DNA from 4 places in the Streptomyces sp. NPDC031445 genome. Region 4 is predicted to be linked to each of the others. Evidence: riboswitches for the same ligand, from Rfam matches in the RefSeq annotation. Region 4 holds a riboswitch; each other region holds the start of a gene.

Region 1 (4,603 bases), on a different contig from region 4:
ACGCCGATCCTCCGCTCCGTGCTGCCGGAGGGCGAGAACACGCCGTAGGGGAGGTTGTGCGGACCGAAGGGGTCGCCCTCGGGGACGTCGAAGGGGGGCATGGGGTGCTGCCTCACTCTCATCCGGGCCATGCATGGCACTGCGTTCCATGTGGTCGGGCCACACGTTACGGCCGAGGCGCGTGTCTTGGGCAGTGCCTCACCCGGGGCTCGGCAGGTCTGGGCCGAGCGGTGCCCATCGCGCCGTCAGCGGTGAGCGGTTGGGCGGGAGCGGCACGTAAGTGCGGGCAATGACAGGTGAGTCGGCGGGGCGTGCTGTCCGTATTCTCTGATCATGGCACCCACCCCGGCATATGCACTGATCGCCACCGACCTGGACGGGACGCTGCTGCGTGGCGACGACACCGTCTCGGACCGGTCCCTCGCCGCGCTCGCGCGGGTGGCGCGGGCCGGTGCCCGTCACCTGGTGGTGACGGGCCGCCCGGCCCCGCGGGTGCGGTCGCTGCTCGCGGACCTCGGCGGTGCCGGGCTCGCGGTGTGCGGGCAGGGAGCCCAGGTCTACGACGCCGCGACCGACCGTCTGCTGTGGTCGGTCCGGCTGGACCGGGAGCTGGCCGAGACGGCGCTCGGCAAGATCGAGGCGGAGGTGGGGGAGGTCTATGCGGCGGTCGACCAGGACGGCGTGGACGGGCTCACGCTCATCGAGCCCGGCTACCGGATGCCCCACCCGACACTGCCCGCGGTGCGGGTCGGCCGGCGGGACGACCTGTGGTGCGCGCCCATCAGCAAGGTGCTGCTGCGGCACGCCACCCTGTCCGACGACGAGCTGGCCGCCGTGGCCCGCGCGGCGGTGGGCTCGCTCGCGACGGTCACGATGTCGGGGCCGGGCACGGTGGAGCTCCAGCCGTGCGGGGTGACGAAGGCGACCGGGCTGGCGCTGGCCGCGGAACGGCTCGGGATCGCCGCCGAACGGGCCCTCGCGTTCGGGGACATGCCCAACGACATCCCGATGTTCGACTGGGCCGGGCGCGGTGTCGCCATGGCCGACGCGCACCCGGAACTGAAGGCGGTGGCCGACGAGGTCACCTCGTCGAACGAGGACGACGGCGTCGCCGTCGTCCTCGAACGTCTCTTCCCGACCGGCTGACCGGCTGACCGACTGACCGGCTGGCCGGCTGACCGGGACACCGGCTGCGCCCGGTCAGGCGGCCGGCCGGCGCCGGTCAGGCCGCCGGTGCCCGTCAGTACGCGCCGAACACGTTGTCGATGGACCCGTACCGCGCGGCCGCGTAGTTGCAGGCGGCGGTGATGTTGGCGACCGGGTCGTAGATGTCGAAGGACGTCCCGGCCACGTGGTACGCCTTGAACGTCGGGTCGATGACCTGGAGCAGGCCCTTGGACGGGATGCCCTTGGCGGCGTTGGAGTCCCAGAGGTTGATGGCCTTCGGGTTGCCCGAGGACTCGCGGATGATGTTGCGGTGGATGCCGTTGTAGGTGCCCGGGATGTGCTTCTCGGCCATGATCGCCAGCGACTCGCGGATCCAGCCGTCGAGATTGTTCGGGTAGCCGGCCGGGGTGGTGGCCGGCGTGGTGGTGGTGCGGGGGGCCGCGGAGGCGTCGGCCGCGCCGATGAGCGGCAGGGCGAGGACGGCGGCACCGGTGCCGACGGCGGTGAGCGCGCGGACCAGGCGGCTGTTCCGGGTACGGCGGGGCTGGGCGACAGCAGACATGGGGGCGTTCCTCTCCGGCGCCTGCGAGGTGAGCTGTCGGGTTCGGGCGGGGAGATGCCCGGCCGTGCCCCTGACGGAGGCATGGCTTCACCCCTAGCCGTCCCGGCGCGGCGTGTGCCGTTCCGGACCGGCGGCTTACCTGGGTCCCCCGCTCCTGCCGTACGAATGAGTTCGTCGATGGGTATGCGGGCGGCGGCAGGATTCGGCGTCCGCCCGACGGCCCGGAACGTATGCGAGAGCACATGTCGGGAACAAGGGCCGGATTCATGCAACGTGCGATTTGACCTTGATCGATGCTGTATGAGGTGCTTGATCCTTTGCGGTTGCCAATCCTCAACTCGCCGACACGGCAAGGGGTTGCGAGGGCCGGGCCGGACGGCCGGGCCGGCCGGGGGCGTGACCCAACTCACGAAAAGGCAAACAGTTTCAAATCGGACATGAGGGATTAGGGGGATTTGAACCGGAAGTCAGGATGGCGGCGGAATCCGGCATATGGGGGGCGTCGTTGCCGAGGCGAGGGCACAGTGTCCGGATTAGTCTTATATGGATAAAAATCCGCTCACACTGTGTGATCAAAACCATGCCGGTCATGATCCGGTATCGCCCGGGCTGGACCGGTGGGCGCTATCGGTGATCGAAACAGGACCGGATACGCTGACTTGAGTGATGGCAGCGACCTATCGACAAACCGTGTAACCGCCAGCAGACACCAGCAGACAGGAGACCCCTCGTGACCGTCGTCGGGCCGTTCGGGCTGAGCGTGCGGGACCAGGCTCTGGAAGCCGATGTCCAGGCCGGATTGGCGGCTGTCGAGGAAGGCTTGCTCGAAGCCACCAAGAGCGAGGTCCCGTTCATCACGGAGGCAGCGCAGCACCTGGTGCGGGCGGGCGGGAAGCGGTTCCGGCCACTGCTCGTGATGCTCGCGGCCCAGTTCGGCGACCCCTACGCCCCGGGCGTGGTGCCCTCGGCCGTGGTCGTGGAGCTGACCCACCTGGCCACGCTGTACCACGACGACGTCATGGACGAGGCGGCCGTACGGCGTGGCGTGGACAGCGCCAACACCCGCTGGGGCAACTCCGTCGCGGTCCTCACCGGCGACTTCCTCTTCGCCCGCGCCTCCCAGATCCTCGCCGACCTCGGTCCCGAGGCGGTCCGGGTGCAGGCCCTCGCGTTCGAACGGCTCGTCACCGGCCAGATCCTGGAGACCGCGGGTCCCTCGGACGGCCGAGACCCGGTCGAGCACTATCTGGACGTGCTCGCCGGCAAGACGGGCTCCCTGGTGGCGGTGTCGTGCCGGTTCGGCGCGATGATGTCCGGCGCGGACGAGACGGTCGTCGACGTCCTCACCCAGTACGGGGAACGCCTCGGCGTCGCCTTCCAGCTCGCGGACGACGTCCTGGACATCGCCTCCGACTCCCACGAGTCCGGCAAGACCCCGGGCACCGACCTGCGGGAGGGCATCCCGACCCTGCCGGTGCTCCGGCTGCGCGAGCGGGCCGCCCGGCTGGGCCTGGCCGAGGACGTCGCGCTGTGCGCGCTGCTGGACTCCGACCTCGGCGACGACGCCCGGCACGCCGAGGCGCTGGCCGGGCTGCGCGCGCACCCCGCGCTGGAGCAGGCCCGCCGGGACACCGTGCGGTACGCGGAGGAGGCGCGGGCCGCGCTCGCCCCGCTGCGCGAGTGCGATGCCAAGGCGGCGCTGATCGAGCTGTGCGACGCGGTCGTGCACCGCGCCGGCTGACCGGGCCGGTCTCCCGTAAGGGCCCCGGCGGCCGGCGCGACCCCTACGGGTCGGGCGGAGGAACCACCGCCGGATGTCATACCGCAGGTGTAGACGGAGTTGGCTCCGTGGTCTGACGCTTGTCCACAGCCGATTTGGTCAGATGGACACCACGGAAATCACCACTCCTCACCGTTTCGGGTGAGAATGGCGGCTCAGGGTGGACCAGCGGACCAGGGTGAGGACAGCCGCCGCCGACGACGGAGGTAAGGCACACATGGCACCGTACGAATCCGACGACGCAGTGGGCGCCGCACGGGACGAGCACCCGCGCTCGGCCCGGCGCAAGGCCGCCCGGTACGCCGTGCCGGTCGCGGTGGTGGGGGTGGCGGCGGCCACGATCGGGCTGGTCCCGGCGCTCGCCGACTCCGGTGACCCCGACCTGCCGAGGATCAGCGCCCAGCAGCTCATCGAGAAGATCGCCACGTCGGACGTGCAGCAGCTGTCCGGCACGGTGAAGGTCAGCACCGACCTCGGCCTGCCCGACCTGGGCGGCCTGCAGAACGGCCTGATGTCCGGCTCGGGCCGGGGCGGCTCCGGCGACGGCTCCTCCGCCGACCCGAAGGCCAAGCTCACGGAGCTGGTCTCCGGCACGCACACCCTGCGCGTCGCCGCCGACGGCCCCGACCGGCAGAAGCTGTCGCTGCTGGAGAGCGGCGCCGAGTACAGCCTCATCCATGACGGCAAGGACGTCTGGGGCTACGACAGCAAGAGCAACGAGGTCTACCACGCCACCGGGGCCGCCTCCGGCAAGGACCGCGACACCGAGCCGCCGGCCACGCCCAAGGACTTCGCCGACCAGGCCCTGAAGTCGGTGGACGACACCACGTCCGTCACCGTCGACGGCACCGCCCACGTCGCCGGGCGCGACGCCTACAAGCTGCTGATCCGGCCCAGGCAGTCCGGCACCACGGTCGGCGCGATCAGCATCGCCGTGGACGCGAAGACCGGGATGCCGCTGAAGTTCACGCTGACCCCGAGGAGCGGTGGCGCCGCCGTGCTCGACGCGGGCTTCACCCAGGTCTCCTTCGCCCGGCCCGCCGCCTCCACGTTCGACTTCACGCCGCCCGAGGGCGCGAAGGTCACCGAGGAGA
Region 2 (4,603 bases), on a different contig from region 4:
GACGGCGTCCAGGGTCTCGGTCAGCGAGCCGATCTGGTTGACCTTGACCAGCAGGGCGTTGGCGGCGCCCTCCTCGATGCCGCGGGCGAGGCGCTCGGGGTTGGTGACGAACAGGTCGTCGCCGACCAGCTGGACCTTGTCGCCGAGCTTGTCGGTGATGACCTTCCAGCCGGCCCAGTCGTCCTCGAACAGCGGGTCCTCGATGGAGACGAGCGGGTAGGCCGCCACGAGCTCCTCGTAGTACTCCGTCATCTCGGCGGCGGAGCGCTCCTTGCCCTCGAAGAGGTACTTGCCGTCCTTGTAGAACTCGGAGGCGGCCACGTCGAGCGCGAGGGCGATCTGCTGGCCGGCGATGTAGCCGGCCTCCTTGATGGCCTCCAGGATGAGGTCGAGGGCCTCACGGTTGGAGCCGAGGTTCGGGGCGAAGCCGCCCTCGTCGCCGAGGCCGGTGGACAGGCCCTTGCTCTTCAGGACCTTCTTCAGGGTGTGGTAGACCTCGGTGCCCCAGCGCAGGGCCTCGGAGAAGGACTCCGCGCCGATCGGAGCGATCATGAACTCCTGGATGTCCACGTTGGAGTCGGCGTGCGAGCCGCCGTTCAGGATGTTCATCATCGGCACCGGCAGCAGGTGCGCGTTCGGGCCGCCCAGGTAGCGGAAGAGGGGGAGGTCGCTGGCCTCGGAGGCGGCGTGCGCGACGGCGAGCGAGACGCCGAGGATGGCGTTGGCGCCGAGGGAGCCCTTGTTGTCGGTGGCGTCCAGGTCGAACATGGCCTGGTCGATCAGGCGCTGCTCGGTGGCGTCGTAGCCGACCAGCTCGGGACCGATCTGCTCGATCACGGCGAGGACGGCCTTCTCGACGCCCTTGCCCTGGTAGCGGTTCGGGTCGCCGTCGCGGAGCTCGATGGCCTCGAAGGCGCCGGTCGAGGCGCCGGACGGGACGGCGGCACGACCCGTGCTGCCGTCGTCGAGGCCGACCTCGACCTCGACCGTGGGGTTGCCTCGGGAGTCCAGGATTTCCCGGGCTACGACGACGTCGATGGACGGCACGAGCATCTCCTTCTTGGATGTGACGCTGGAAGTGCGGGGCGGTGTGCCTTACGGCTGTGCCTTGCGACTAGAGCCTAACCGTCCCGGGGGCGTCGGCCACCGACCGACCGTCCCGTGGACACGCCGACGGTACCTTTTGTTTCTCGCCGAAACAAAGGGTTCCGGGCCGGTGGACGCAAAAAGCCCCGCCCTGGTGCGTACGGGGGAACACGCACCAGGGCGGGGAGCCCGTGGGGACGGGGGTACGGCCCGCTGGGGGCCTTCGGCGGGCCCGCGCGCGGGCGCGGGCCGCCGGGCGGGTCTTACTTCAGGTGCAGCTGCTGACCGGGGTAGATCAGGTTGGCGTCCTCGACGATGTCCTTGTTCAGCTCGAACAGCTTCTGCCAGCCGCCCTGCACGTGGTGCTCGCCGGCGATGGAGCTGAGGGTGTCACCGGTGACGACCTTGTACTCGCCGTCGCCCTTCTTGACCTTCTTGCCGGTCGGGGTGGTGACGGTCTTGCCCTGGCCCTTGCTCGCGCTCGCGGCCGGACGCTCGGCGGAGCGGGAGGCGGCCTGCTCACCGGTGGAGCGGGTGGCGGTGGAGCCGCCCGAGCCGTTGGAGGTGCTGGAGCCGTTGGAGGTGCTCGGGGTGGAGGTGCTCGGCGCGGAGCCGTTGTACGGGGTGCCGGACAGGCCCGTGCCGCAGACCGGCCAGGCGCCCTTGCCCTGAGCGGCGAGGACCTTCTCGGCGACGGAGATCTGCTGCGCCTTGCTCGCCTTGTCGGCGGTGCCGGCGTACTGCGTGCCGCCGTACGCGGCCCAGGTGGAGGCGGAGAACTGCAGACCGCCGTAGTAGCCGTTGCCGGTGTTGATGGACCAGTTGCCACCGGACTCGCACTGCGCGACCGTGTCCCACTGGGAGGCGGTGGCGGCGGAGGCGTTGCCGGCCGCCATCAACGGAGCGGCGACGGCGGCACCGGTGACACCGGCGAGCGCGACGGCGCGGACGGCCTTGGACGGACGACGGTGCTTGCCCTTGCTGGAAAACAGCATGGATCGATCCCCTCACCGACGCCTGCGAGGTGAGCTGTCGGGTTCGGGCCGGTTGAGTTGCCCGGCCGCACTCCGCTCACGCGGGTGCGGCTTCACCCCGAGCCGGTTCCGGCATCAACTGCCGGGCCCGGCACCTACCTTGGGTCCCCCGCTCCTGCCTACGGCGCTTGACGCGACGACTGTTCCCGGGCAACCGCTGGCAGGATTCGGCGTTGCGGCTGCCGGGGCTCGTGGTGACGAGCGATCACGACCGTAGACACGCGATCCGCGGAATTTCAAAGACGATCAGGGCTTCTGAGACTCATCCCACACTTTCACCAAACCGGACATTAGGGCGCTAAGCGGGACGCCAACTCCCCCTACTTCGCGCCCGTTTCGCCCCCGACTTCCAGGGTCTGACCGGCACTGATGTGATTCGGGTCGGTCCCGATGGCCTTCTTGTTGCCGGCGTACAGCGCGCGCCATCCGCCGTCGACGTCAAGGGAGTCGGCGATGGAGGCCAGCGTGTCGCCCTGACGGACCGTATACGTGTCCGTGTCATGGGAGGCGTGCCGGCCGGAAGACGCGGCGTTCTGACCGTTTGTCACGCTTTCGTCCCCGCTGCTCTCGTCCGCGCTCGCGCCCCGGTGGCGTCCGCCGCCGAGGGACCCGGTGTCGACCAGGCTCCAGGAACCGGCGGCCTGCTGCGGGTCGTTCCCGACCCCGGTGTCCGGGGTGGCGGTGGGCGCGCTGCCGGTTCCCTGCGGGCTTCCGGCGTCCGCAGTGGTGGACTTGTCGGACTTGGGGGTGTCGGTCCTCGCCGAACCGGTGGCCGTACCGGCGTCCTTGTCCGGCTTGGCGCTCGGAGTGGTGGTGGCCTCGCCCGAGGAGGAACCGGCCCCGGAGCCGGAGTCGGCGCCGGAGTCCGCGTCCGCGGAGGGCGACGAATCCGGCAGACCGGACGAGTCGGAGCTGCCGGAGGAACCGGACGTACCGGAGTTGCCCCCCGATCCGGACGTCTTACCCGAACCGTGCGCACTGCCCGAACCGCCTGAACCGCCCGAACCGCCGACGCCCGTGTCGACGTGCGTCGAACCCGAGCCCTCGGTGAGACCGGACAGCAGGGCGCAGGTGGCCCAGGGCGTGGTGCCCTTGTCGGCGAGGATCTTCTCGGCGACGGCGATCTGCTGGTTGCGGCTCGCCTGGTCGGGGCTGGCCGCGTACTGGCCGCCGCCGTAGGCGTTCCAGTCCTCCTGCGAGATCTGCAGGCCGCCGTAGTACCCGTTGCCGGTGTCCGCGCTCCACGAGCCGCCGCTCTCGCACTCGGCCACCTTGTCCCACGTGGTGCCGTCGGCCGCGTTGGCGCTCGCCGCGCCGAGCAGCGGGATGGCGATGGCGGAGCCGGTCACTCCGGCCGCGACGAGGAGAGCCGGGGCCTGGCGGGGGCGACGGTGTCGGCCGTTCCCGGAGAGCATGCAGAAGCCTTTCGAGCGACAGCAGGACCGGCGCGGCGGACGGAGCCGGTCGCCGCGCTGATGGGTGAACGTATCGGCAGACGATCACTTGTCACAAGTTCATGCCGCACAGATCACGTGAAGATCACAGAGTTGAACGTCTGTCATGTTCTCTTGCAGAAACCGTGCGGGGTCCTGCCGTACCAGGTCGGACGGTGTGTCCGGCAGGCGCGCGCTGTTCAGGCGCCGGGTGTGAACTCCACCGGCAGGGTGCGCAGGCCGCGCATGATGAGTCCGCCGCGCCAGCGCAGTTCGGCCGGGTCCGCGGCCAGCCGCAGGTCGGGCAGCCGGGTGAGCAGGGTGGCGAGCGCGGTCTGACCCTCCAGGCGGGCGAGCGGCGCGCCGAGGCAGTAGTGGATGCCGTGGCCGTAGCCGAGGTGCTGGTTGTCGCGGCGGGCGAGGTCCAGCACGTCCGGGTCGCCGAACCGCTCCGGGTCCCGGTCGGCGGCGGCGAGGACCACGAGCACCGGGTCGCCCGGCGCGATCCGCTGTCCGCCGATGGTGAGCGGCTCGGTGGCGAACCGCCAGGTGGCCAGCTCCACCGGGCCGTCGTAGCGCAGCAGTTCCTCCACGCCGGTCGCCAGCAGGTCCGTCTCCCGGCGCGCCAGGGACTCCTCCAGTCTCCGGCGCTGCCCGGGGTGTGTGAGCAGGGCGTAGGTGCCGTTGCCGATGAGGTTGACGGTGGTCTCGAAGCCGGCGAACAGGAGGATGAAGGCCATGGCGGCGGCCTCGTTCTCGGTGAGGTGCTCGCCGTGGTCGGAGGCGCGGATGAGGCCCGAGATCAGGTCCTCGCCGGGCGCGGGCTCGGCGGGCAGTGCCTCGCGCTTCTTGTGGATGAGCTCGGCGAGGTAGCCGCGCATCTTCTTCACCGACCGGGCGACGCCTCCCCGGGGGCCTCCGCCGTGCCGGATCATCATGCCCGCCCAGTCCCGGAAGTCGTCCTGGTCCTCGCGCGGGACGCCGAGCAGGTCGCAGATGGCGTAGATGGGCAGCGGGAAGGCGAACTCGTGGATGAGGTCGGCGGAGCCA
Region 3 (4,603 bases), on a different contig from region 4:
CGGCTCGGCACGGTCGCCGGCCGCGCCGACGAACTGTGCCGGTACGCGGTCCTGTTCGGCGACCCGCAGCTCGCCCTGACCGCCGTCCGGCGCGTCCTGGAGGTGACCCCGCAGGAGGTCCAGGAGGTCGCCGAGGCCCGCCTGCGGCCCGACAACCGCGCGGTCCTCGTCTACGAGCCGAAGTCCCCGCAGGACGCCCCGGACGCCGGGGTCCCCGAGGACCCGGAGCAGGAAGCGACCGTCGAGGCGGGCCGCGACGAGACCGAGAACGAGGAGACGGCCAAGTGACCGAGCTCGCCACCATGGACTTCCACCCCCAGCCGCGGCCCGGCGAGGCCAAGCCGTGGGCGTTCCCGGCGCCCGAGCGCGGCACGCTGGACAACGGCCTGACCGTGCTGCGCTGCCACCGCCCGGGCCAGCAGGTCGTCGCCGTCGAGGTGCTGCTGGACGCGCCCCTGGACGCCGAGCCGGCCGGCCTGGACGGCGTCGCCACGATCATGGCGCGGGCCTTCTCCGAGGGCACCGACAAGCACTCCGCCGAGGAGTTCGCCGCCGAGCTGGAGCGCGCGGGCGCCACCCTCGACGCGCACGCCGACCACCCCGGCGTCCGGCTGAGCCTGGAGGTGCCGGCCTCCCGCCTGGCCAAGGGCCTCGGCCTGCTCGCCGACGCCCTGCGCGCGCCCGCCTTCGCCGCGAGCGAGGTCGAGCGGCTGGTCCGCAACCGCCTGGACGAGATCCCGCACGAGCTGGCCAACCCCTCCCGCCGGGCCGCCAAGGAACTCTCCAAGGAGCTGTTCCCGGCGACCTCGCGCATGTCCCGTCCGCGCCAGGGCACCGAGGAGACGGTCGAGAAGATCGACGAGGCGGCCGTACGCGCCTTCTACGACCGCCATGTGCGGCCCGCCACGGCCACCGTGGTCGTCGTCGGCGACCTGACCGGCGCCGACCTGGACGCGCTGCTCGACGACACCCTGGGCGCGTGGACCGGTACCCCGGGCGAGCCCCGGCCGGTGCCGCCGGTGACGGCCGACGACACCGGGCGCGTGGTCATCGTGGACCGGCCCGGCGCGGTCCAGACCCAGCTGCTCATCGGCCGGATCGGGCCCGACCGGCACGACCGGGTGTGGCCCGCCCAGGTGCTCGGCACGTACTGCCTCGGCGGCACCCTCACCTCCCGCCTGGACCGCGTCCTGCGCGAGGAGAAGGGCTACACCTACGGCGTGCGCGCCTTCGGGCAGGTCATGCGGTCCGCGCCGGACGGCACGGGCGCGGCGATGCTCGCCATCAGCGGCTCCGTGGACACCCCCAACACCGGCCCGGCGCTGGACGACCTGTGGAAGGTGCTGCGCACGGTCGCGGCGGACGGCCTGACCGACGCCGAGCGGGACGTCGCCGTGCAGAACCTGGTCGGTGTGGCGCCGCTGAAGTACGAGACCGCGGCGGCCGTCGCGAGCACGCTGGCCGACCAGGTCGAGCAGCACCTGCCCGACGACTTCCAGGCGACGCTGTACCAGCAGTTGGCGGCCACGGGCACGGTGGAGGCCACCGCGGCCGTCGTGAACGCCTTCCCGGTGGACCGCCTGGTGACCGTCCTCGTCGGTGACGCGTCGCAGATCAAGGCGCCGGTGGAGGCGCTGGGCATCGGTGAAGTGACCGTGGTGGCGGCCGAGTAGGCGGCACCGCGGCGGCCGGACGACGGCACGCGCGCGTGGGGCCCTGGTGACCTACGGGTCGTCAGGGCCCCACGTGGTTCCACTCCCTTGCTCAGATGCCCGTTTTGGGGCGGAGGTTGCCTGTCTGCCCTGTGGGATGCGCTACAAAAAGCGGGATGCGTTTGAGGACTGACAGCATGCTTGCGTAGCTTCGTCCGGGCTGTTCGTCAGGCAGTGCGCCGCACCCGCGGCACCGGACAGTCATCGCCGAGTCCCCGTACGGCGCGAGCCAGGGGAGCCGGGGACCCACCGTCCCTGGGGTGAATCGGGCGTCCGCGCGAGTGCGAGGGGGCCCGTAGGAGACCTTCCTGCTCCGAACCCGTCAGCTAACCCGGTAGGCGAGAGGGAAGGAAAGGACCAGCCACTTCATGGCGTTCATGTGCGCCACCGGGAAGCACCGCAAGCCCGGCCGGGTCAAGCGGACCACCGCCCAGGCGGCCGGCGTCGCGGCCCTCACCACCACCGGTGTGATCGGCACCCTCGCCGCCTCCCCGGCGCACGCCGCCGGGAACACCGCGGAGCAGACCGGCCTCACCCCGGTCGTCGCCGTGTCCGAGGGCGTCGCCGACGAGATCGACGCGCAGGCCGCCGCGCAGCAGCAGGCCGCCGAGCAGAAGGCGGCCGAGGCGGCCGCGGTGAAGGCGGCGGCCGAGCGGGCGCAGAAGATCCGCGCCGAGAAGGTCCGGGCCGCCCGTGAGGCCGAGCGCAAGCGGCTGAACACCTTCGTCGCCCCGATCGCGCACTCCTACGTCTCCACCGCCTACCAGGCGAGCAGCTCCCTGTGGAGCTCCGGTGCGCACACCGGGATCGACTTCCACGCGGCCGGCGGCACGGCCGTCCACGCGGTGGGCTCCGGCACGGTCGTCTCCGCGGGCTGGGGCGGCGCGTACGGCAACCAGGTCGTGATCCGCATGGCCGACGGCATGTACACCCAGTACGGCCACCTGTCGTCCATCGGCGTCGTGGTGGGCCAGAAGGTCGTCCCGGGCCAGCAGATCGGCCTGTCCGGGGCCACGGGCCACGTCACCGGCCCGCACCTGCACTTCGAGGCGCGCACGACCCCCGAGTACGGCTCGGACGTGGACCCCGTCGCCTACCTCCGCAAGCACGGCGTGAACGTCTGACACCGACCGCACGGCTGTCCGAGGCCCCGGCTCACCGAGCCGGGGCTTTCGCTGTTTTTCCCGGTGTCCGCCGGACCGCTGTCCAAAAAATAGCCATGAATTAGGGTCCGCCGTCGGAAATTCCGGCTCATTGGAATAGAGTCACGGAACACGCGTCAATCGTCGACGTTTCACCGGGATGAAGGCGGAGGTCGGTCATGCGTATTCCGGCGCACTCGGTGTGCACGGCCATCCGGGACGACATCGTCGCGGGGGTCCACGAGCGCGGCAGCCGCCTCACCGAGGAAGTCCTGGCCCGCCGCTACGGCGTCTCGCGCGTCCCCGTGCGCGAGGCCCTGCGCACCCTGGAGGCCGAGGGCTTCGTGGTGACGCGCCGGCACGCGGGCGCGTGCGTGGCCGAGCCGACCGAGCAGGAGGCCGCCGACCTGCTGGAGATGCGGACGCTGCTGGAGCCGCTGGGCGCCGCCCGGGCCGCCCAGCGGCGCACGGAGGCCCATCTGAAGGTGCTGCGCGGGCTGGTCCGGCTGGGCCAGGAGCGGGCCCGCAGGGGCGGCAACGAGGACCTGCGCTCGCTGGGCGGCTGGTTCCACGAGACGCTCGCCCAGTCCTCCGGCAGTGCCTCGCTGACCTCGGTGCTCACCCAGCTGCGGCACAAGATCGCGTGGATGTACACGGTGGAGGCGCCGGTCAGCCCGGTCGAGTCCTGGACGGAGCACGCTGCCATCGTGGACGCGGTGGCCCGCGGCGACGCCGAGCGCGCGCGGGCGCTCACGACGCTGCACGCCGAGCGCGCGACGGGCGCGCACCGGCTGCGGTTCTCTTTCGCCGTGGAGCGCGTGAGGACTTCGCAACCTGCCGTAAACATGTCGGGCCCGCGGCATTAACAAGCGCACCGTATACAAAGGGAGGCTGTTTTCGGGCCGGGTAATTCCTGCTGCCCGAATTCGTCGTGCGGGAAATTCCCGGAAGTCCGCCGGCCGGCGCGGCGGGCGGTGAATCGACGGCGCATCGGGCCGCGTGCGTCCGGGATACGGCGAAGCCGCGCCGCCCCGGAGGGCGAACGCGGCTCCGGCGTTCTGTGCGGTGCTCGCTCAGACGGTCTCGGGCAGCTCTTCCAGGCCCTCGGAGACCAGCTTGGCCAGACGGTCCAGGGCGGCGTCGGCGCCCTCGGCGTCGGAGGCGAGGACGATCTCCTCGCCACCCTGGGCGCCCAGGCCCAGGACGGCCAGCATGGAGGCCGCGTTGACGGGGTTGCCCCCGGCCTTGGCGATCGTCACCGGGACGCCTGTGGCCGTGGCGGCTCGGACGAAGATGGAGGCGGGGCGGGCGTGGAGGCCCTCGGCCCAGCCGACGTTGACGCGGCGCTCAGCCATGTGTTGCTGCCCTTCGGTGTTCAGGTTGTCTAGACCAGTTTCCCATACCGTGAAGCGCGTCCGGAGCGGACGTCCGTCCCCTCCGGTGTGGCACCGGACCGCGGCCTCGGTCCGGCGTCCCGTCCTCCACAGACTGCCTCGCGCCGTTGTCGGACGCGAGCCGTACTCTGGGGCCCATGCAGACCTCGGCGGACCGGCAGGACCGGCACCAGTACCCCGCCCACTGGGAGGCGGACGTGGTGCTGCGCGACGGTGGCACCGCGCGCATCAGGCCCATCACCGTTGATGACGCCGACCGCCTGGTCAGTTTCTACGAGCAGGTCTCGGACGAGTCGAAGTACTACCGCTTCTTCGCGCCGTACCCGCGGCTCTCCGCCAAGGACGTCCACCGCTT
Region 4 (4,603 bases):
CGTCGTCCGGGAGCGTGAGCTGCTGGACGAGCTGTGGAAGCGCAGGGACGTGGCCCGGCCCGCGCTGGAGTACGCGAGCAGGGCGTCGGTTCCCGCGCCGGTGTTCTGGGGGCCGGCGCCGTACGGGTATCCGGCGGTGCCGTACCCCGCGTACAACCCGTACCGGACGTAGTCCCGGGGGCTGACGGGAGAGCGGCTAGGCGGACGCCTCCGTCAGCCGGGTCACCTCGGCCTCCGTCAGCTCCAGCTCCGCGACCCCCAGCAGCGCCGGGAGCTGTTCCACCGTCCTCGCCGAGGCGATCGGGGCCGTGACCGTGGGCTGGGCGGCGAGCCAGGCCAGGGCCACCGTGGCGACCGGGGCCCCGTGGGCCGCGGCGATCTCGTCCAGGGCCGCGAGGACCTTCTGGCCGCGCTCGGACTCCGCGTGCTTCTGGGCTCCTTCGGCGCGGGCGCTGTCGACGGTCGTACCGGGCCGGTACTTGCCGGTGAGGAAGCCCGAGGCGAGGGAGAAGTACGGGACGGCGGACAGGCCCTCGCGGGCGACGAGGTCCTGCAGCGGGCCCTCGTAGGTGTCCCGGGAGACCAGGTTGTAGTGCGGCTGGACGGCGACGTAGCGGGCGAGGCTCTCGCGGTCGGAGAAGTCCAGGGAGGCCCGCAGCCGCTCGGGGCTGATGTTGGACGCGGCGATGTGCCGGACCTTCCCGGCCCTCACCAGCTCGTCCAGCGCGCCGATGATCTCCTCGACCGGCACCTCGGGCTTGTCGAAGTGGGTGTAGTAGAGGTCGATGTGGTCGGTGCCCAGGCGGCGCAGGGAGGCGTCGGCGGCGGCCTTGATGTTGGCCGCGGACAGGCCCTGGTACTCCGGGTGCTGGCTGACCTTGGTGGCGATGACGACCTCGGAGCGGTTGCCGCGGGCCTTGACCCACTTGCCGATGATCGTCTCCGACTCGCCGCCCCGGTTGCCCTCGATCCAGGCGGAGTAGGAGTCGGCGGTGTCGATGAAGTTGCCGCCCGCGGCGGTGTAGGCGTCGAGGACGGCGAAGGAGGTCTGCTCGTCGGCGGTCCAGCCGAAGACGTTGCCACCGAGGGCGAGCGGGAAGACCTCGAGATCGGACGGGCCTAGGTTACGAAGTGACGTCATACGTCATGGCAACACCGGCGGTGGGTGATCGCATCCCACCGCCGGGGCGGAGTCCCCGTCAAGATCTCGCAAAGGTCCCTGCGCGGGACGGGACCGTCAGGGGTTGAGGCCCTTGCCGCGCAGCCACGCCATGGGGTCGATGCCGGTGGCCTGGCCGTCGGGGTGGACCTCCATGTGGACGTGCGGCCCGGTGACGTTGCCGGTGGCGCCGACGCGGCCGATGACCTCGCCGGTGGTGACCTTCTGGCCGACGGAGACGCTGATCGAGGACTGGTGGCAGAACCACAGCTCGGTGCCGTCGTCCAGGGTGAGGATGGTGCGGTAGCCGTAGGAGCCGGCCCAGCCCGCCTCGGTGATCGTGCCGCTGTGCACGGCCTTGATCAGGGTGCCGGTGGGGGCGGCGAAGTCGAGACCGGTGTGGTAGCCGGAGGACCACATCCCGCCGGCCTGGCCGAAGGTCGAGGTGATCGTGTACGAGGAGGTGGGCAGCGTGTACTGCTCGGCCAGCTTCGCCAGCCGCTCCTCCTCCGCCTTCTTCGCGGCGGCGGCCTCCGCCTTCTCCTTGGCCGCGGCGGCCTGGGCGGCGGCCTCCTTCTCGGCCTGGGCGGCGGCGTCGGCGCTCTGCTTCTCGGCGGCGGCGACCGCGGCGGCGGTGGCCCTGCTCTCGGCCTGGCCCTGCTGCTGCTCGGCCTGGGCCATGATCCGGTTGCGCAGTGCCTCGCCCGCGTCGGCGCTGTCCTCGCCGGCGGCCGTGGTCACGCCGACGGTGCTCAGCGTGGCCGTGGCGGCCTCGGCCGGGTGGGAGTCGGCCGAGTGGTCGTGGAAGAGGGAGCCGACCGAGGGCAGGTCCGGCAGGGAGATGGAGACCGGCGGCTTGCCGGTGTTGGCGCTGGCCATGCCGCCCGCGCCGACCGCGGCCATGACGCCGACGCCCAGGACGGTGGAGCTGCGCGCGAAGCCGCCGCGCTGCTTTGCGACGCGATGCCGGCCGCGCACCGGGGCGACGGACTCCTCGGTGGGGTTCCACTCCTCCCAGGGGCCCTCCTCGGCGCGGTAGGCGCCGTACCCGAAGGTCTCGGGCTCGCGCTGTGCCGGTATGTACGGGGCTTCTGGGGCAGGCCGGTTGGACGCCACGCGGGCGTACTCCTTTCCTTCCTTTCGCCTACCGGGTTAGCTGACGGGTTCGGAGCAGGAAGGTCTCCTACGCGCGTATACCGGTCGTGGACTCGACGAGTTCACGGACGGCATTCGCGTGATTCACCCCAGGGTGGTGGTTCCCCGGCTCCCTTGCGGGATTCGGCGCGTGCGCACGGAGCCGCCTCTTGTGACGGCTGTGACGACCGCGCTGCGTTATCGAACGTTAATAGACCCGACAGTCACTTTCCAAGCCGTTCGGCTTGATCATTCACGTCTTTACCGGCGGAGCTATCGGCCACTACCCCGCCAAAACGGGCGAGTTGACCGAGCATCCGGCCCGTTCAGCAGTCACTTTCGGTTTTGATGGTGACTCAGATGTTATGCGCACGGCGGTCGCCCGGTCACCTTCGGTGAGGGTCAGGGGCGCCGCACGGCGAGCAGCGCCATGTCGTCGGCCATGCCGCCCCCGGAGTGCCGGCGCGCCTCCTCGGCGAGCCGGCCGACCAGCGCGGCCGGGCCGGCGAAGGCGCGCCCGGCGAGCCGCCGTTCGGGGTCGTAGAACCGGCCGTGGGCGTCCCGGGCCTCGGACAGGCCGTCGGTGTGGAACAGCAGGGTCGCGCCGCTCGGGAAGGCTGTCTCGGTGGCCCGGTCCGGCCACATGCCGAGGTCGCCGATGCCGAGCGGCAGCGCGGGCTCGGCGGGCGCCAGGGTGCGCAGGGTGCCGTCGGCGTGCAGCAGCAGCGGCGGCGGATGGCCGCGGTTGACGATCCGTACCGGGCCGTCGCCGTGCGGGAGTTCGGCGAGGACCGCGGTGGTGAACCCCTCGAAGGCGTCGATCCCGTCGCGCCGGGTGCCCTCGCGGGCCAGCGCCCGCTCCAGCCGCTCGGCGACCGCCTCCAGCGTGGCCTCCTGCTCGGCCGCCTCCCGGAACGCGCCGATCACCACGGCCACCGCGGCGACCGCGCCCATGCCCTTGCCGCGCACGTCCCCGACGACCAGCCGGACGCCGTGGGGGCTGTCCTGCACGGCGTACAGGTCGCCGCCGATGAACGCGTCCTGCCGTGCCGCCTCGTAGCAGGCGGCGATCTCGTAGCCGCCGATCCGCTCGTCCGGTTCCGGCAGGACGGCCCGCTGGGCGGCCTCGGCGATCTCGCGGGCGGAGGCGAGCCGCCGGTCGCCCCGCCGGACCACCCGGTTGATGGCGACGGCCAGCAGCGCGACCGTCGCGACGGTGACCACGTCGGTGAGGGTGCCCACGGCGGGATGGGCCCCGGCGTCGGTGTGCACGGCGTAGGCGGCGGCGAGGGAGAGAAGACCGGTCAGGACGGTGGTGCGCAGCGAGGACAGGGGCGCGGCGACCAGCGGGGCCGCGGTGAAGAACGGGACGGCGGTGAAGTCGTCCGGGGCGAGCAGGCCGTACAGGACACCGCAGACGACGAGCAGGGCGGGCAGGGCGCGGGCCAGGGCACGGGGGCCCGGGCGGCGGCGGGCGCGCACCGGCACCGGTTCGTCACCGAGCCCCGGGTCGGGCACGGGGTCGCCGGGGAGCCGGCCGCCCGCCCTGGCGTACGGGCTCTCCTCCACCTTTCCAGGGCGCACCGCGTGTCTCCCGCTTGTCCGACGTACCTCCAGGTTTCCGGGGCCCGGGGCGGGCGGCGACCGGTGTGGGCCGAAAGGGGTGTGCGAGCGGTCCCGCGCATGGCGTACACTGGAGTCACAACGACGCGGGGTGGAGCAGCTCGGTAGCTCGCTGGGCTCATAACCCAGAGGTCGCAGGTTCAAATCCTGTCCCCGCTACTGAAGGCGCAGGGCCCGGAATCCCCAGGATTCCGGGCCCTGAGTCGTTCCCGGCCCGCGGCGGCGCCCCGCAGCGGGGCGGGGAGCCGCGTAAGAGGCCGCGACGCACCCGCGCCCGCCCGCCGGGCACCCCGGCGGGCGGGCGGGCACTCACAGCAGGTGGGCGTTCGGCGCCTTGGCCGGCTCCTCCAGCTCAGGCAGCACGACGACCCGCACGCCCCGCGAGGCCAGGACCCCGCTTCCGTCGGCCGCCGCCACGAACGTGTCCGGCTCACGCCAGGCGGTGACCACCCTGCGCACCCCCGCCCGGAGGATCAGCTCGGCACAGGGCGCCGGCCGGGACGCACGCCGGGCACAGGGCTCCAGGCTGCTGTACACGGTGGCACCGGCCAGCCGCGGGTCGTCCGCGGCGATCTTCGCGAGCGCCGCCTCCTCCGCGTGCACGACGGGATCGGCGCCCTCCCGCGAATGGCCGCGGGCCAGCTCCGTGCCGTCGGCGGCCACGACCACCGCACCGACGCTGAACGC

Evidence for each region. Region 4 has a riboswitch for cyclic di-AMP ahead of ACZ5DC_RS36815 (M23 family metallopeptidase). Riboswitches for the same ligand answer to the same signal wherever they lie in the genome.
Region 1: linked by a shared signal. The riboswitch ahead of ACZ5DC_RS13075 (transglycosylase SLT domain-containing protein) and the one ahead of ACZ5DC_RS36815 (M23 family metallopeptidase) in region 4 are both predicted to bind cyclic di-AMP.
Region 2: linked by a shared signal. The riboswitch ahead of ACZ5DC_RS15440 (transglycosylase family protein) and the one ahead of ACZ5DC_RS36815 (M23 family metallopeptidase) in region 4 are both predicted to bind cyclic di-AMP.
Region 3: linked by a shared signal. The riboswitch ahead of ACZ5DC_RS00505 (M23 family metallopeptidase) and the one ahead of ACZ5DC_RS36815 (M23 family metallopeptidase) in region 4 are both predicted to bind cyclic di-AMP.

The regions. Positions count from the first base shown of each region.
Region 1 is NZ_JBVIJO010000004.1:80,667-85,269, forward strand. Features, by position in the region: gene fahA (fumarylacetoacetase) at 1-101, opposite strand, end outside; gene ACZ5DC_RS13070 (HAD family hydrolase) at 334-1,146, shown strand; gene ACZ5DC_RS13075 (transglycosylase SLT domain-containing protein) at 1,241-1,729, opposite strand; cyclic di-AMP (ydaO/yuaA leader) riboswitch at 1,735-1,916, opposite strand; gene ACZ5DC_RS13080 (polyprenyl synthetase family protein) at 2,460-3,470, shown strand; gene ACZ5DC_RS13085 (LolA family protein) at 3,727-4,603, shown strand, end outside.
Region 2 is NZ_JBVIJO010000005.1:65,189-69,791, forward strand. Features, by position in the region: gene eno (phosphopyruvate hydratase) at 1-1,053, opposite strand, end outside; gene ACZ5DC_RS15440 (transglycosylase family protein) at 1,350-2,081, opposite strand; cyclic di-AMP (ydaO/yuaA leader) riboswitch at 2,086-2,257, opposite strand; gene ACZ5DC_RS15445 (transglycosylase family protein) at 2,441-3,535, opposite strand; gene ACZ5DC_RS15450 (cytochrome P450 family protein) at 3,754-4,603, opposite strand, start outside.
Region 3 is NZ_JBVIJO010000001.1:123,558-128,160, forward strand. Features, by position in the region: gene ACZ5DC_RS00495 (M16 family metallopeptidase) at 1-288, shown strand, start outside; gene ACZ5DC_RS00500 (M16 family metallopeptidase) at 285-1,673, shown strand; cyclic di-AMP (ydaO/yuaA leader) riboswitch at 1,908-2,068, shown strand; gene ACZ5DC_RS00505 (M23 family metallopeptidase) at 2,081-2,836, shown strand; gene ACZ5DC_RS00510 (GntR family transcriptional regulator) at 3,034-3,720, shown strand; gene ACZ5DC_RS00515 (HPr family phosphocarrier protein) at 3,928-4,209, opposite strand; gene ACZ5DC_RS00520 (bifunctional acetate--CoA ligase family protein/GNAT family N-acetyltransferase) at 4,386-4,603, shown strand, end outside.
Region 4 is NZ_JBVIJO010000019.1:91,364-95,966, reverse strand. Features, by position in the region: gene ACZ5DC_RS36825 (PrsW family intramembrane metalloprotease) at 1-172, shown strand, start outside; gene ACZ5DC_RS36820 (aldo/keto reductase) at 197-1,141, opposite strand; gene ACZ5DC_RS36815 (M23 family metallopeptidase) at 1,238-2,275, opposite strand; cyclic di-AMP (ydaO/yuaA leader) riboswitch at 2,286-2,453, opposite strand; gene ACZ5DC_RS36810 (PP2C family protein-serine/threonine phosphatase) at 2,696-3,877, opposite strand; tRNA gene ACZ5DC_RS36805 (tRNA-Met) at 4,002-4,075, shown strand; gene ACZ5DC_RS36800 (dihydrofolate reductase family protein) at 4,226-4,603, opposite strand, start outside.